DNA from 2 places in the Pseudoalteromonas sp. 78C3 genome. Region 2 is predicted to be linked to the other one. Evidence: riboswitches for the same ligand, from Rfam matches in the RefSeq annotation. Region 2 holds a riboswitch; the other holds the start of a gene.
What was found. A riboswitch is a leader RNA that binds a small molecule or an ion and turns the genes downstream of it on or off. The one in region 2 is predicted to bind lysine.
Positions count from the first base shown of each region.

Region 1 (8,537 bases), on a different contig from region 2:
AGACACCTTACTTAGCCAAAGCGATGTGATTTCTTTGCATTGCCCTTTAACGGAGCAAACTCATCATTTAATAAATGACGAGGCATTTAGCAAAATGAAAACCGGCGTTATGCTTATTAACACCTCTCGTGGTGCATTACTTGATAGTAGCGCATGTATTAGTGCGCTTAAAACTAAAAAACTAGGGTATTTAGGGCTCGACGTTTACGAGCAAGAGTCGGAGCTGTTTTTTAAAAACCACAGCGACGAAATAAATCAAGACGATATATTTTCGCGCTTAGTGAGCTTTAAAAATGTTTTAGTAACAGGCCATCAGGGCTTTTTTACCCAAGAAGCACTCACCGAAATAGCAAACACAACCCTACTTAACGCGCTTGAAGTAAATGAAGGTAAACCTCTGACTAATGAGGTTTTATAAATACCTTAGCTTTACCTAAATAATAGGCACAAAAAAAGCGAAGTTAGTCTCTTCGCTTTTTTGTTTAAAAATTTACTTTAAATAGAGCTTAACCAAAGGCAACGTTTGCAAATACTAAGGTCATTAATACTGGGCAAACAAAACGAATATACTGAGCAAACCAGTAATGTACGCCTGTTGTTGCTTGATGTAATTTGTTACCACGCTGCCACATCCACCCTACTGTAATAAAGTAAAATAAACCCATAAGCGGTAATTGGTATTGAGTAAATAGCATAATTACCAAACCAAATAACCAATCAAAATTTAATATAATCGCGCTTGCACACACAAGAACAACGGCGCTTACCGCCCATGTTGCTTTGGTGCGGCTAACCTTGTGGTTTTCGACTAAAAACGCTACCGGAATTTCAGTCGTCGATATAGTTGACGTAACCGATGCGATAGACATTAATACAAAAAATAATAAACCAACTAATAAGCCAATTTCGCCCATGGTGCTAAATAGCTCAGGTAAAATAGCAAAAATAAGCTGCCCTTCCCCAATCAGTTTACCACCACTAAATACTTCAACACCGTTGTGCTGCGCCACATAAATAGCAGGAATAATAAGTAACCCCGCTAAAAAAGCAACGCCAGTATCAAGTAGTGCAACACCGGCTGTGAGCTTTGGTAAATTAGCATCTGGCTGTAAATACGAGCCGTAAATCATCATACAACCCACACCTAAAGAGAGCGAAAAGAACGCTTGCCCCATTGCAGCAATAATTAAATTAGGGTCGAGTATTTGGCTAAAATCAGGAATTAAATACGCAGCAAAACCTTCGCTTGCGCCATCGAGTGTTGCAATGTAGGCAATTAAACCAACAAGCAGCACAAGTAACAGTGGCATTAAACGGCGCGACCAGGTTTCGATTCCCGATTTAACACCTTTTAAAATAATACTGGCAGTTAAAATAAGCATAAGCGGCGTAAATACAAAATTACGCAGCACTGAGTCGCTATGTAAAAACTCGCTTGCGCCTGTAAACCCAAAAAAGGTTGTTATAGGTTCAATAGCGTACGAGAGCATCCACCCTGCTACTATTGAGTAAAAACTTAGCATAACAACTGCGCCCGCAAGGCCTATATAACCTGCCGCAGCACCAACCTTACGGTTAGTGTTTTGCCATGCATCGCCCAATGCTTTTACAGGATTAGCTTGTGCTTTGTGACCTAAATAAAGTTCGGTATACAGCGCAGGTAGCGCAAGTAAAAATATAACAATAAAATAAACCAGTAAAAAAGCACCGCCGCCATGGTTGGCCGCTTGCGTAGGAAAACCCCAAATATTACCCAAACCCACTGCTGCGCCAGCAGCGGCTAAAACAAAACCAAGTCGGCTTTGAAACCCATCACGCACTTGTGCCATACATCTACAAATCTGTTATTATTTTGATTATTGTGAATTAAACCATATTTCATGCCAGCTGAGTAATAAAATTGTACCCAGCCTTTATTAGTGGCGTTAACCGCTCACAATATCAGCGACTTCTTTTGCTTTAGGGCTTTTATGACTGAACACTATTTTAAAAACGCCTTGAGTATTACTTCAACTCAATTGGCAAATTTGTCTTTAGCGAGTAACAGTATTTTATTATTTAATGCTAAAACACTTGAGCTTAGTGACTTTAATTTGCCCGATTGCTTAAGCCCATTTGAGTTAACCATTATAAACCGCCGTAAAAGCCCGCCAGCTAAGCAAGAGTATTTAGCGACGCGGTTATTGTTAAAACACCTTATTAAAGTAGCGCAGCCGCAACATGCGCACGTGGCGCTTAATAAAATGAGTACCGAATTTGACGAGGCAAGCTCAAAGCTGCAAATACATGTGAGTGGTGATGTTATAAATACCTGTATTTCGCACTCGCATGGTTTAGTTGGGGTCGCGCTAAATCTTGATAAAAGTGAGTTTGGTTTTGATATTGAAAAAGTAAGCCTAAAGCGCCCGTTTGAAAAGCTCGCTAAGCATTTTTATCATAATGATGAAATTACACTTATCACTGAGCCTACTAATACCCAAGCCCAAGCAGATACGTTTTTTAGAATTTGGACATTAAAAGAGTCACTTGCTAAAGCCACCAGCCGCCCTATTGCAAAATTACTTAGCCCCAATGTGTTTGACGAATTACATAGTGCAAAGCTGAGTGCTTGCAGTAATCGCGTTACTGTAGTTGATAGCAGTGACAGCAATGTTTGTTTTGATGTGAGTGTGGTGCATAAAAAAAGCATCGACTGGCGATGCTTTTTATTAACTGATTTTGTTAAGTAATTTTGTTAAGTAACTTTACTAGTTAATTTTACTAGGTAACTTTACTAGGTGATTTTCCTGAATAACGATTACTTACGCAGCAAAATCATTTTCTAGTAAACGGCTATGAATAGACTGTACTACGTTATCTGACTCAGTTTGCTCTACTAAAAAGCACAGGTTGTGCTTACTTGCACCGTGACAAATTAATCGAATGTTAAAGTCTTTTAGTACACTCATTAAGTTCATTTCGTGTTGGCGTAATTGAATCTCAGAGCCAATAAGTGCCACCAATGTTAGGTTGTTTTCTACCGAAACATGGCAAAACTCTGCAAGCTTATCTAGGCATTCTTGATCAAGCTCTGGGCGCGAGGCGTTCTGCGCGTTATCAAGGGTTATAGCTACGCTGATTTCTGATGTGGTTACCAAATCTACCGATATATTGTATTCACTTAATAGTGTAAATACGCGTGCTAAAAAGCCGCTTGCTAGTAGCATTTCTGGGCTTTTAAGCGTAAGCAAAATTTGGTTTTTACGTTGTGTTACTGCGCGTATACCTGGTTGCTGCGATTTTTCGCGCTCAATCCACGTACCGCCACGCTCAGGCTCTCGGCTAGAACCTACAAACACATTAATGTGGCTACGGCTCGCTGGTAAAATAGTCGCTGGATGTAATACTTTTGCGCCAAAGGTTGCCATTTCAGCGGCTTCGTCAAAACTTAAACGTGCAATAGGCGTCGCTTTTGAGCACAAACGCGGGTCGGTGCTAAAAATACCCACTACGTCGGTCCAAATATGCACGCTTTTAGCGTTAATTGCTTCAGCTAATAATGCAGCACTGTAGTCAGAACCACCACGTCCAAGCGTTGTGGTTTGACCGTATTCGTCACTGCCAATAAAGCCCTGAGTCACAATTACTTGAGCGTCTAATAACGGGATTAAATGTTCTTTAGCGGCTTGCGCTGTGGCTGCAACATTAGGCGTTGCTTTACCAAATTGGCTGTCGGTTTTAAGCACCTTGCGCACATCAAAGCGATCGGCGTTTAAACCTTGTAAACGCAGCACTTGTGCAAACAAATACGACGACAAACGCTCACCAAAGCTAAGTAGCTCGTCGTGTTGCTGATCGGTTGTTAGTGACTCTTGAGCCAATGTTTGAAATGCTTTTAGGGTTTCGTTAAAGCCAACCGCTAAATCGGCATCTAGCGATAACTCATCTAAAATAGTTTGTTGAATAGCAAGCACACCGTTTATATGCTCTTGGCGCTCACTTGAGGTAATACTTGGTTTGCACAGTGCAACTAAGTGGTTAGTTACGCCGGCACTAGCGCTCACGGCAACAATACGTACGCTTTTATCTGCAACAATAATTTCGCTACAGCGACTCATCGCTTCAAAGTTTGCAACACTGGTTCCGCCAAATTTGGCAACGATGTAATCTGATTTTGCGCTTAACTCTGTTTTAGGCACTGTTTGTGGCGCTGATTGGGTAGTCATTTAGTCTCCTTTCGCGATATCCAAATCGCAATAAAACAAGAAGAACTTGGCAAAGGAATGCTTGAAGATAAGTCCACTGCCAGAAGCTCTCCACCTATATTGGTGACAGTTTTGAGGATTCAGCCCCATAAACCGAAAAACAATGACGACGTATCATTATTTTCCTCGGCGAGTACTTCCCTCCTTAATGATCATCGGCTTTCGTCGCCTAACATTAAGTACCTAAGTATCGCACCTCTTCTGAATGCTTTATTAACCAGTGGCTAATAAAACAAAACCCCACTAAGTAGCGGGGCTTTGAAAGTTATCGTTTAGACGTCTAGCTGTCAAGCATTTAATAATTTATGAGTTAAATAAAACTGCCCATGTAATACGAGCCCGCATATCCAACCGTGTAACAAATTAATAAATGCAGCGATAAACGCAAGTAGCTCATAAAGGTAAGTGCTTTAACTTTGCTCATGGCAATAATGCCCGCAGCCGACCCAATGATAAGCATTGAACCGCCCACGCCCGTTGCATAAGTAAACGACAACCAATGTTGTTGGCTCATTACTATATCGGCTTTTAATAATGCAGCGGTAAGCGGTACGTTATCGACCCCTGCTGATAATATGCCCATTAAGTAGTTTGCGTATTCAGGTGCCATTACCGTATATAGGTCGGTAAATTTACTCAACATACCAATTTCTTTAAGTGCGCCTACAAGTAAAAGTACACCTACAAAAAACAATAATGTGTCGTATTCTATATCGCGAACAAAATCGATTATGTCTTTGTTTATGTCTTTTTTGCGCATTAAAAATTGCGCCACTAAAAACATCACTGACAAGCCAAACAAGAAGGTTAATAAAGGCGGTACGCTGTAAACTACACTCAGCATAAGTGTGCTCACTACGGTAGATAAGAATATAACAGCAATGGTAATGTCGGTTTTTTCGATGCGGGTTTTACCTGCACCAGCAAACTCAACACGCCCTTTCATACCGATAGACAGTAACGCGGCTAGCAGCATAACACTTGCAAGTGCTGGCGCTATAAGTAGTAATAAATGAGCAATGGTTACTTTGCCATCTAAAAATATCATCAATGTGGTTACGTCACCTGTTATTAGCGATACCCCACCTGAGTTAACCCCAAATACAATAAGCGTGGCGTATTTAATGAGTTTTTTAGGTTCAAGTTTTAACGACATAACAACCGCGAGCGATATAAGCGTAGCTGTTACGTTGTCTGAAATCGACGAAAACAAAAATGCAAAACCACCCACCAAAAACATGAGCTTTTTTTCGCTAATACTTTTTGGCATAACGCGGTGAACAATGTTTTCTATAAACCCCTTTGAATTTAAATACGCTACAAAGGTCATCGCAGCCATTAAAAACAGCCATAACGAGGCAATTTCTAAAATATTTTCATTTAAAAGGTGTTGAATCGTATCGGGGCTTTGCCCGTGTAGAGGGTATATAAAAAGAAGAATCCAGCAAAGCGTACCAAAAAACAGCGTGGTTTTAGCTTTATTGACATGGATTATATCTTCTATAACGATCAGTAAAAATGCAATCGCTATCAGGGTTAGAATAATCGAGGAAACCATGGTAGTTAAACAACCTTTGATATAGTTTTAAAGAACACACAAATAACATTCCATTTCATGTGCCTATTTTCGGCGCGAATTTTAGCACTGCCTCTATGCAAAAACTATTATTAAATGGTCTTAAAAACGAATACTATATACAGACAAGGTTAATTAAAAATACGTAATAATGAGTCTTCTAAAAGAACTCAATAATAAAATACTAGGATGTTGTAACCTCTTATGATCCCAGCTAAAAAGCTGCTAAACACCATAACCGAACATTGGGGTGTATTAGAGCTATTATTTAAACGTTTTAAAATGGCTGACTTTAGCCTAAAAGACGTACAAAACGCGATTAAGCAAAAGCAGCCTACGTGGTCAAACGAACGCATTTATAAAGAAACAAATCGTTTGTTAAACCAAGATATTTTAATTCCACTGGCTAAATCTTCTCAGCTTGAAATAAATCGTGCCATTGCCGATTTTGCTACGTTTTTACTGCAAGAAGAGCATTTAGGCTTAGCGCAAGAAATTAGCGTATTAGTCGACGACCTGGCACGTTTAGGTAATCGCCTAGATAACGCTGGCGAAATAGAAGACTTTGACGATTTACGCCGCTACAGCCGCATTATGGATGATCGGGTGCGTAAAATAATGAAGCTATACGCACACAACGAAAACGCTATTTTAAATATTGTTGAACAAGCTAAATCTAATAATGCGGTGCAATCGCTGCAAAAGCGTTACAAAGCAGTAATAGAAGCGTTTGACGAATACATAGAGCCCATGCTTGAAATGGTTGATATTCGCGGTGAATTTCATGCGTGTTTTACCCTCATTGAAGAGCAAATAAGTAAGCAAATACTGCACATTGAGCGCTCAGGTAAAGCGTACAACGACAAACGTATGCTGGAGCAATTACGTACCCGTATACTCGAAATGCATTTAGTGGGTAGAGAAAGCTTACGTAAAAGTGCCGATATGCTTATGCCGCTGCGCGAAGAGTTACGCCGTAATAACTTAATTACTCGCCAAGCAGCCAAAGTACTTGGGCTTGTGCGCAAAAATGGCGTAGACAACATGCTAAGTGCTGTGCAGCCACATTTTGTGAGCGACGCGCAGCGATATTCGCTTGGTCAGCAGCGCCATATTGTGGCTTACATGGCAAGCTTGGTTGAATTTGAACACGAAGAATACCAATTGCCAGATCAACAAGACGTGCCTGCATTTGTTACGCCTAATATTCCTGACTACAACGATGTTAAAACCAGCTTTGCTAAGCGCTTTAATAAAAAACGCAAAAAGGCTCAGCCCTTGCTGCAATTTTTAGACGAAAGCTACCCAAATCTCGATGCCGACGAAATGCTATTTTTGTATCAAAAATTAGTCAGCGACAGCGATATTAAAATAATTCAAAGCGATGAAAAAGCCCGCGTAAAAATTGCCGGTCAGCACTTTTCTTTATATCCATTTAATTCAGAGCCTCAGCCAGATTCAAAGGCAGGTAAATAAACCATGACACACATAAACTTAGACGAGCTAACCCACCTACAAGCCATTAATAAAAAATTAGTAGCGGGTTATCACATTTGCGAGCAAGACAACGTAATGTGGCAAGAGCTTGACCAACACATAGAAGACTACACCGCCCTATTTACCGCTTTAGGTAACAATTTAAAACGCGACAGCCGTGGCTTTTATTATTTTGGTAGCGACGAAAGCACACCCAATATGGGCAAAATATCTCGCGCTATCGCGCTCACTATTTACATTTTAATTGAGCACTACGCCAATACGGGTAAAGACCCAATGCGCGCATTGTTTGACGACGTAAACGATTTAGAGCTTATGCAAACGCTGGTGCAAATTAACAAACATTTGTTTGATCAGCTTGAGATATTTTCGGGATCTGATTTGCGCAAAGACGTTTACCTGCGCATGGTGCGCTTAGGTTTAGCCCGTGAAGTAGAAGGCGGCTTTATGCTACAAGCGCCAATTCACCGCTACATAGATGCACTCATGGAAGTAAACGAAGAAACCTATATTACAGAGGACGAGGAATGAAAAATCTATACGGACTAAGTAAACTCGCCCTACTTAACACCGCAGGCTATGCAAAATGTGTGATCCCGCTTGATAAAAGCAGCTCTATTTGCGCGCCAAATAACACAGGTAAAAGCTCGGTTATTAACGCCCTGCAGTTTCCACTTATTAACGATTTACGCTTAACAGAATGGGACGGACACGATTTAGATGAAACCCGTAAGTTTTATTTTTCATCCGATCAGTCGTACATTTTACTAGAAGCTAACTTGCCTCATGGCTCGGTAGTAATAGGCGTTGCGGGACTTGGTAAAATTGCCGGTTACGCGCATCAGTACTTTTGTTATCAAGGAAAGCTTGATTTAGAGCAGTACACGCAAGGTAAAACTATTATTAAATTTACCAAGCTGTTCAACCATTTAAAATCGCTTAACTACAACCCTATTGAGCTTAAAGCACAAGAGCTCAACGCGCTACTTACTGGCGGCGCAACGCCTTTTGACGGCGACATTAACCTAAAAATGATCCCGCTTAATAATGTGCAAGACTCTTCTATTTATAAAGAAATATTTAGACGTATTCTTAACTTACACAAATTAGGCGCAAGCGACGTAAAACGCTTTATGCTACGCGTGTTTGAACGCCATATGTCGAACTCTAAGGTCGATTTTTATGAAGTATGGCGTCGCTCGTTTGATAAAGTAAATCGC
Region 1 is NZ_PJAV01000147.1:40,247-48,783, forward strand. It holds gene CXF76_RS11655 (2-hydroxyacid dehydrogenase) at 1-418, shown strand, start outside; gene CXF76_RS11660 (sodium-dependent transporter) at 507-1,829, opposite strand; gene CXF76_RS11665 (4'-phosphopantetheinyl transferase family protein) at 1,971-2,729, shown strand; gene lysC (lysine-sensitive aspartokinase 3) at 2,802-4,205, opposite strand; lysine riboswitch at 4,281-4,453, opposite strand; gene nhaD (sodium:proton antiporter NhaD) at 4,555-5,802, opposite strand; gene CXF76_RS11680 (hypothetical protein) at 6,025-7,296, shown strand; gene CXF76_RS11685 (condensin complex protein MksE) at 7,300-7,848, shown strand; gene CXF76_RS11690 (ATPase) at 7,845-8,537, shown strand, end outside.
Region 1: linked by a shared signal. The riboswitch ahead of lysC (lysine-sensitive aspartokinase 3) and the one ahead of dapA (4-hydroxy-tetrahydrodipicolinate synthase) in region 2 are both predicted to bind lysine.

Region 2 (8,537 bases):
GGCTAAATAAATCTAGAATAATCCAATCAATATTTTGCACACTTTCTAAAATCTGTTGCGCATCGGCGCACAGCAGTTGCTCATTCTTATTTGACGAAAAAAACTGGGTATAGCAATCAATAATATCGGCGTTTTTTTCAACCGATGTTATTTGTGCTTTAGGGTATTTGTGTTGTAAATAGTTACGAATTGCACCGCCGCCAAGGCCGAGTTCTAACACTTTTTGTGGCGGCTTAAGAGTCTGCCAGTGCTTATCTAGGTACAATAAGTGTGGAAAAAGTAATGAATCCGGGCTATTTGAATCAATAACAGATTGAAGAGTATCGTTAATAAGTAACCAGCGTAACTGCTCGTGCTCACGTACTTGAATGTGATCGCCACTGCATTTATGCCAATAGATTAACTGACCAATGCTGTGGCTATTTTCAATAAATTGATCGCTCAGCAAACCCGTCAGTGAATTTATATAATTGATTTTTTCAGTCATATCCTCAGCATAAACTAGCAACGTTAAAGCGCAATGGCCTTTGTCATTATTTTTTTTCGTTATTTTACAGCCATCACCAAAGTCGTATTTGCAGTTTTTTTAAGATGGAGTATGGTATTTGCCATAATAATGCCAATCAATTTAATTATTTTATTTTTTTAGCTTGGTAGATAACCAATACTATTAGTATAGCGCCGTAGCCTTCTTTTGACTTTTATTTACGGCTTATATAACAACAGGAGTATGTATGTTTCAGGTAAGCACCCCACAAAGTAGCGAAGATTGGCAAGCGTATTACCAATTGCGTTGGCAGGTATTACGCGCGCCTTGGGGCGAGCCTCGAGGCTCTGAACAAGACGATATGGAACAAGACTCTGAGCATCGCTTTATAAAAAATAAAGAAGGCGAAGTGCTTGGTGTAGCACGTTTGCACTTTAACAGTCATGAGCAAGCACAAGTGCGCTACATGGCAGTTGCAGAGGGTAATCGTAATCAGCATATTGGTAGTCGTTTGCTTCATGAGCTTGAAAAAATAGCATGGACACAAAATGCCGATGAACTGGTTTTGTTTGCACGCGAACGAGCGCTTGAGTTTTATAAACGCCACGGTTACGAATTAAAAGAAAAAGCGCACTTAGCGTATGGCGATGTACAACATTTTAAAATGGTAAAGCAAAAACCGTGTGAGCCAGGCTGGTTCCGCCATCCTAATTGGACGCAAGTGCTACAAAATACGTGGCGTGAGTCTATTCCAATTAGTGACGCGATGGGTATTAAGGTAGAAAGCTATACCGATTGGCAATTTACAACCAGCGCCGACCTAGACGCTAACTTAAACCTACATAACACCATGTTTGCAGGCTCTATTTATAGCTTGGCCACGCTAACAGGTTGGGGCGCTACGTACTTAGCACTTAAAGAAGCTGGGCTTGAAGGTAATATTGTATTAGCCGATGCTAACATTAAGTACTTAAAGCCGCTTACTACCGACCCACGTGGTTGTGTTGATATACAAACCTGTAAGGGCAAGTTAAGCGATTTAGAAACCGACGGTAAAGCAAGTTACGTAGTGCCTGTAACTATTTACGATGGTGATAACGTGGTTGCAGAATTTGAAGGGCAGTTTGTAGTAAAAAAATAACTGTTTAGCTGTTCAAAACACAAAAAAGCCAAGCGATGCTTGGCTTTTTTGTGCGTAAAACTTAGGGAAGTATTACAGCAGATCGGTTAATAATATACCTACACCAATACGTTCTACATCCGCATTGTAATCAATTAAGCTTTCGCCATAACCGTTAAAGTATTGTGCATAACCACGAACGCGGCCCCATAAAGGAAACGACCAGTCGAGTTGAATTGCACCACGATTATCTGAATTTAAGTTGTTACGTGTCATAAAGCTAAATTCATGGTCATGAAAACGATACGCGCCGCTAAACTCAAAGTAACCCATGTATTTATATATGTCTGGGTTGTCGTCGCCATTGGCTTCTAAAATATCTTCTTTTTCGTCCTCAGCTATTCGGTACCAAGGTTTAAAGCTAAAAACAAAGCCTCTGTTTTCCCAGATAAAGTCTGCATAAATACGGTTCCACGAACGTGAGTTTGGTTGGCTTCGACCATTTGATTGATGCGAAATACCTAATGCGATTGCCATTTCGTCGCCCCATAATACGTTTTCTGGGTCGAGGTAATTTATCCAAAATATCTCTGGTTCGTAGTTGGTTTCACGAAATGGAGAAGAAATTTCTGAGTTATAAATCTGCCAATATGATTGCAGTGTAAAGCCAAAAAATATGGCTTGGTCTTTATCCGAAAAATCATCGTAAAGAGGCACTTTTATCGATAGCTGGTATTTTGCTTCTAAGTTGTCGAGCGGTTCACCGTCGTTATCGTCGGTTAGTGCATCAAAGCCATCAAATGGGCGATCGTTTGGGTGTGATACGTACGAAAGAGGTAAAATATAGTTACGCTTATGTGGCGTAATTACATTTCTATTTTTTTTACCTACTTCTTCACGAGCTTGGCGTTTATCAAGCGCGGTAAGTTGTTTGTTTTCTTCAAGAGCTGAACACTTTTTACGAAGATCGTCTAATGTTTGTTTACCATCTCCGCCAATTACCTCATTTAAAATACACTGCTTTACAAGTTCGATGTCGTTGTCTTGCTCATTTGTAGCAACTTCTTCTTGTGCGAAGGTAGCTGTACTTATTAAGGCAGAAAGTGTGATCCAGTGGCGCCAGCTCATTGTAATTCCTTGTGGGTTCGGGTTGTGTTGTATGCGTTAATTTAATTATAACGTCTTTTTACATATGTAACGGTGAACTTTTACTGAATTTGTATTTATAACAAGGACATTACGTATACAAAGTAAATATAGATCAGAAAAAAGCGGCCTAGGCCGCTTTTTTAATGCAAATTAACTATTTTAGTTAATTTATACCAATTTTATTAAAAACATGATCATTCTAGCGTATTAAATAACTCACTAACTACGTTAAAAATTATTCATATAGAACAAGTATGTACCATAATTTTAGCCTTGTTATTAAGCTATTTCCTTATCGCTATAATAGATTACTAATTTAATGCAATTGGTATTACTCTCACGCAATGAGAAGGGTGAGCTAAAGCTCAAATACGTTAGTAAAAAACTTATAAAGCTCGGTGCCTTGGTTAACACTCGCTGAGGCAAAGTGCAAAATGGCAATTGCATCGCAATCGAGAGTAAGTGTTTGCAGTGGTTGCTCGCTTAAGTAGCGCTCCATGCGTAAAATATTAGCAATAGGCTCACCGGCTTTAATGTGCCCACCAAGTGGGGCTAAGTATTCAACCATGCCGCCAATAGGGGCGTAATAAGCAAAGTAGTCATCTAAATTACATGCATAGCGAGTCATATTGGCTGGCGTATGCGGCGCGTTTTGCAGTACGCCTTTGTGATTTAAGTAACTTAAAATGCTGTTAGCATCGTTTAGTGCTTCTTTTAAGTCTATTTTTTCTTGGCTGCCTAGCTCTACAGTAAATGCTTCTACAGGTATTGATAATTCACGACCTTGCTCGCTAAGTGCATCACTCAAATGCCACCATGGGCAAAAGTTAGCTTCATCCATAGCTCCGTCAAAATCACTAGGAATAAGCAGTACATGTTCAATATTAAAGTAAAGCGCGCTGTCGGTTGCATAGGTTGGGCAGTACAAATGCTTGCTTGAAATAGGACCTGTGTGTAAATCGAGTACTATATCAGCCTGATGAGCGAGCTTTTGTAGGTTAAGTGCAATGCGTTTACCCGTATTAAGTAAATAAGCCGGGCCGTTAAGTTTGCTGTCTACATCGTCAATAAGCGCCTGTTTGAAGTTACTTTTTAATGTAGCGTCGTCATACTGGGTATGATTTTGTGCAAACTGTGCCACTAAATTTTTATTGTAGTGATACATGCGATTCCAATTAGTGCCCGTAATTGGATCGAACCTGCCAAGGGTAAACTCGCCAGATTTTTGATTACAACCAATCGGATTTGCATAAGGTACAAGGGTAATATCGCCACTAAGGTTAAGATGCTTTAATTGCTCAAGTAGCTGAAAAATAACAGCGTTGCCTTGTACTTCAGCGCCATGCATATTGGCCTGAACATAAACACTAGGCCCTGTGCCATCACCTTTTAAACGATACACCGGAATTGTAAGTGGTAAGCCGTTTGCAACTTCCCCTACTACAATGTTCTCTTGGCTGATGTGTGTTGTATTACTCATGCTTATTACCTTAAGTAGTGGCTGGCATTTTCGGCTTGGCGAACACAGGTAAGTTCACCGTTTTGCAATGTGTACTCGCCGGCGAGCTCGTGGCATAAAAAATACGGCATACTTTCGGTAAAGCCGTAAGCACCGCACTGGCTAAACACTAGCCAGTCGTGCTCATTTAAATCGCTTGGCAGGTTATGCTCACCTAAGCAATCAAGCGCTGTACAAAGCGGGCCGTATAAAGTGACCGCTTGAATTTTAGCACTGGATTCACGCAGTAACGCAGCAGGAAAATCTTGGCTGGTAACAGCAGGGCGTAATAAGTGGTTTATACCGCCGCTTAAAATGACTTGCTGTTGATTATAGTTTTGTTTGCGCTCTATTACTGGGTTTGCGTAATGACCACATTCTCCCACGGCATAGCGGCCAAGTTCCATCCATAGCTCTTCTACACCCGCATCATTTTTAATTTTAGCGAGCGCAGCAATTAAGTCATCCCAATCAAGTGTTGCTTCATTTTGTGTATAAGGAATACCTAAGCCGCCGCCTAAATCGAGAATTTTAAGGCTAATATTTAAATCGCTGGCAAGTTGGCTAAGAGGTGCAATCATTTGTGACCACAAGTAGCTTAGTTTTTGCGTGCTAAGCATGTTGCCCCACTGAAAAATATGTAAGCCGTCAAACTTAAGTGCAGGGTAGTCGGTTACATTGAGTGCTTGCCACTCATCACAACCCAAACCAAACGGCGTAAGGCTATCGCCGCCCAGTGGATTTTTTTCACCTTCAGGCCAGCGTAATTGCACTCGCAGTAATACTTGTAACTGCGTATTTTGTAGTTGCGCTTGTTGGTTTAACCAACGTACTTGATTGAGGCTTTCGGCTACGAATATACGTACTCCGCGCTCAATAAAGTGTTTAATTTGTTTAGGGCTTTTTGCAGGCCCTGTGTTGAGCACGCGCTGTGAGCTAATACCTTGTGCTAGCACTTGCTCAAGCTCACCTTTACTTGCTACGTCAAAATTAAAACCAGCGTTGTCTAAGCTTTGAATAATTTTAGACAGTGGATTTGCTTTTACCGCGTACCACAGTTTTACATCGGTTTGCGCAACTAAACGTGCAAGATGCGCGTTTAGTTGATCTAGGTCGTAAACAAAAAAAGGTGTATCAAGTTGTTGTGTAATTGTATTTACAGCGGTTTTGATAGGCGTGCTCAAAAAGCTCATTATCGTAAAACCTCTTCAAGCAATAACGATGCATCGCTTTTCTCGTCGCGGTATTTAACAATTAACGCACACGACATGCTTAAGCCTTGCTCGCGCGCCCACTCGTTTGACGCAGGGCGAGAGCCTGGTATTACAATCGCGTATTCTGGGATTGGCTCGCCTTTATCTAGTTGGCGCTCGTTTACGCAGTCGTATACCGGAATAGTTGCTGATAAACGCACGCCTGGGGCAAGTACTGCACCTTTTTTAATAACTACACCTTCAACAATAATACAGCCAGCGCCAATAAAGGCGTCGTCTTCTACAACTACTGGGCTTGCACCAATTGGCTCAAGTACACCACCAAGCTGCACTGCAGCACTTAAATGTACGTTTTTACCTACTTGTGCACACGAGCCAACTAATGCGTGGCTATCTACCATTGTGCCTTCGTCGATATATGCACCAATGTTTACATACGCTGGTGGCATAATAATCGTGCCTTTAGCCACATAAGCACCACGGCGAACACTTGAGCCACCCGGTACCATACGAACGCCATCGTCAGTACTAAATTCTTGTGGAGCTAAGTTATGTTTATCAACAAAACCACCTGCAAACTCAGTATTAGTGCCATTTTTGAAGGCATCCAAAATGCCTTGTTTTACTTCTACGTTAGCTTGCCATTGGCCGCTTTCGTTTTGTGATGCTGCGCGTACTGCGCCCGATTCTAAATTATTTAATAGTTCTAACCAGCTCATTATAAAAACCTGTATTTAATGCCAAGATAAAATGGTGTTGTTTGCAGTTGTGATGCAATCGGTTTGAGTTAACTCAAGGTGTGTTAAAGGTGGACGAAGTTGCGGGCTGCTTAAGCGACCTTGCAAATGCATCAATACCTTTACGGGAATAGGGTTTGCAACAGCAAATAGGCTATTAATAGCGCTTGACCACTGGGCAAATAAATTAGGGTGTTGACCACTTAAGCTGCGTTTAACAAACTCGTGAGTTTGTGCGGGCCATGCATTTGCAGCTACCGACACTAAACCTTTTGCACCTGCTTGTGCAAAATAAGGCATTAGAGCATCGTCGCCACTAAAAATAGCTAAATTAGGCGCAGCTTGGCGATAAGCTTCAAACTGAGCAATGCTGCCGCTCGCTTCTTTTAACGCCCATAAATTTTTATTATTTTGTAAGTTTTGAATTGTTGCCGTTGGAATGCTAACAGCACTTCGACCCGGTACGTTATAAAGCATACACGGGTGAACACTTGCATTAAGTAGGCTTTCAAACCAATGAGTTTGACCTATAGCGCCAGGCTTTGTATAAAGCGGTGAGCCAAGTAAAAAGCTATGAATTGGGAGTGTATTACAGTAGTTAACCCACTCAATTTGTTGCTTTAGGTTACTACCGCCCACAGCAACCATGAGTGGTACTGCTGGTTTTAGCTGGCATACGTGTTCAACAATGGCTTGTTGCTCTTTTAGCGTTAGTGCTAAACCTTCGCCCGTACTGCCAAGTAGTAAAATACCGTTATGTGCCGCTTCTTGCTCGCTAACCAGTTTAGTTAACGTGTTGTAGTCAACATCGCCGTGTTGATCAAATGGCGTTACGAGCGCGGTCCACAATGAGTAGTCGTTTAAATTGAAGTTGTTGATCATCTCTCACGAACTTATAATTTGTACCAACTTTATTAAAAACGTGATCATTTTAGCGATAACTAATTTAATGCAATTGGTATTATTCGAAGAGTTAAAAAGCTTTATGGAAGGAGCCGCATTAACGTCGTTCGAACTAATAATTCGAAGAGCGAATGGGCTTAAAATAATAGGGCGCACGGCCTTAATATTTAAGACCAGAAGCTCTCCACCAAACTAATAAGCTGCTTTTTATAAGCAGCTATTGGTGACAGTCGCTAGGGTTCAACCTAGTCGCCCGAAATAAACACCTCGCAAAAGTGGTTACTTCTCGGCGTTAATTCCCCTCACGTATGCTCACTGGAGTTTGCGCTCCTAACATACGCTACCTGAATAACGCACCTCTTCTAGCCCTTTGCACCTGTTTGTAGAGTAAAACTTACAAACCTGTGCAATTTAAATAGGGTAATTACGGCGATTAAAGCATTTTAGCCATCTGGGTGTCAAGCTACTAAATACAGATTAATTCACCGAAAAGAGGGGTGGTTACGTATTGGGTGCTTTTCTCGTACACTAGACCCATAGTAGAAGTAAGGTATTAATCAGATGGAAAAATTTAGCGATATTTATAAGCGAGCGGTAGAGCGAAAAGGCTCTGAAAAAATGCTTAAGTTATTACTCGCAAAACCGCTATCTAAAAAACAACTAAGCACGTTAAGTGACGACGATTGGCTTGAGGAATTTACTCGAAAAGTATTTCAAAGTGGCTTTTATTGGTCAGTCATTAATAATAAGTGGCCAGGCTTTAGAGAGGTTTTTTGGGATTTTAGCGTTGATAAGTTATTAATGATGCCACCTGATATGCTGGAACAAAAAGCAACGGATGAGCGAATTGTTCGTAACTATAAAAAAGTAAAAACAATTACCGAAAATGCTTACATGATCCACGAAATAGCAGGGGAACATGGCAGTTTTAGTCAGTTTATCGCTAATTGGCCAACAGACGATATTATTGGTTTATGGGCGTATTTAAAAAAGCATGGTGCGCGTTTAGGCGGAAATACAGGGCCTTATGCACTGCGAGCACTTGGTAAAGATACTTTTTTACTATCACGCGATGTAGAGAATTATTTGCGTGCCCATAAAATTATAGACGGCGGCTTACAAACTAAAAAATCACTGAGTGCAGCCCAAGCCTTTTTTAACGAAATGCAAAAGCAAAGTGGCTTAAGTATGCAAGAGTTGAGCTTAATTGTGGCCTATGGCGTAGGTGACAACCGTGTTGGTATAAGTCAGCAATAATAGGAATTACCATGAAATTAGTGCCAAGATACACAGACATTACGGAAAACTTTGCGATAGAAGATTTCCCTGCAAGTGTTGCCTTTCCTCAGTTATTACTGTGGAACGAGAGCTTAGCAAAAGAGTTTAATATTAACGTTGCAGCTGATTTGCGTGCTAGCACTTTTAGCGG
Region 2 is NZ_PJAV01000125.1:22,909-31,445, reverse strand. It holds gene CXF76_RS06050 (spermidine synthase) at 1-487, opposite strand, end outside; gene CXF76_RS06045 (bifunctional GNAT family N-acetyltransferase/hotdog fold thioesterase) at 735-1,628, shown strand; gene CXF76_RS06040 (phospholipase A) at 1,701-2,735, opposite strand; gene CXF76_RS06035 (succinylglutamate desuccinylase/aspartoacylase family protein) at 3,115-4,236, opposite strand; gene CXF76_RS06030 (PLP-dependent decarboxylase) at 4,242-5,447, opposite strand; gene CXF76_RS06025 (2,3,4,5-tetrahydropyridine-2,6-dicarboxylate N-succinyltransferase) at 5,447-6,187, opposite strand; gene dapA (4-hydroxy-tetrahydrodipicolinate synthase) at 6,203-7,087, opposite strand; lysine riboswitch at 7,278-7,478, opposite strand; gene CXF76_RS06015 (DNA-3-methyladenine glycosylase I) at 7,670-8,365, shown strand; gene CXF76_RS06010 (protein adenylyltransferase SelO) at 8,377-8,537, shown strand, end outside.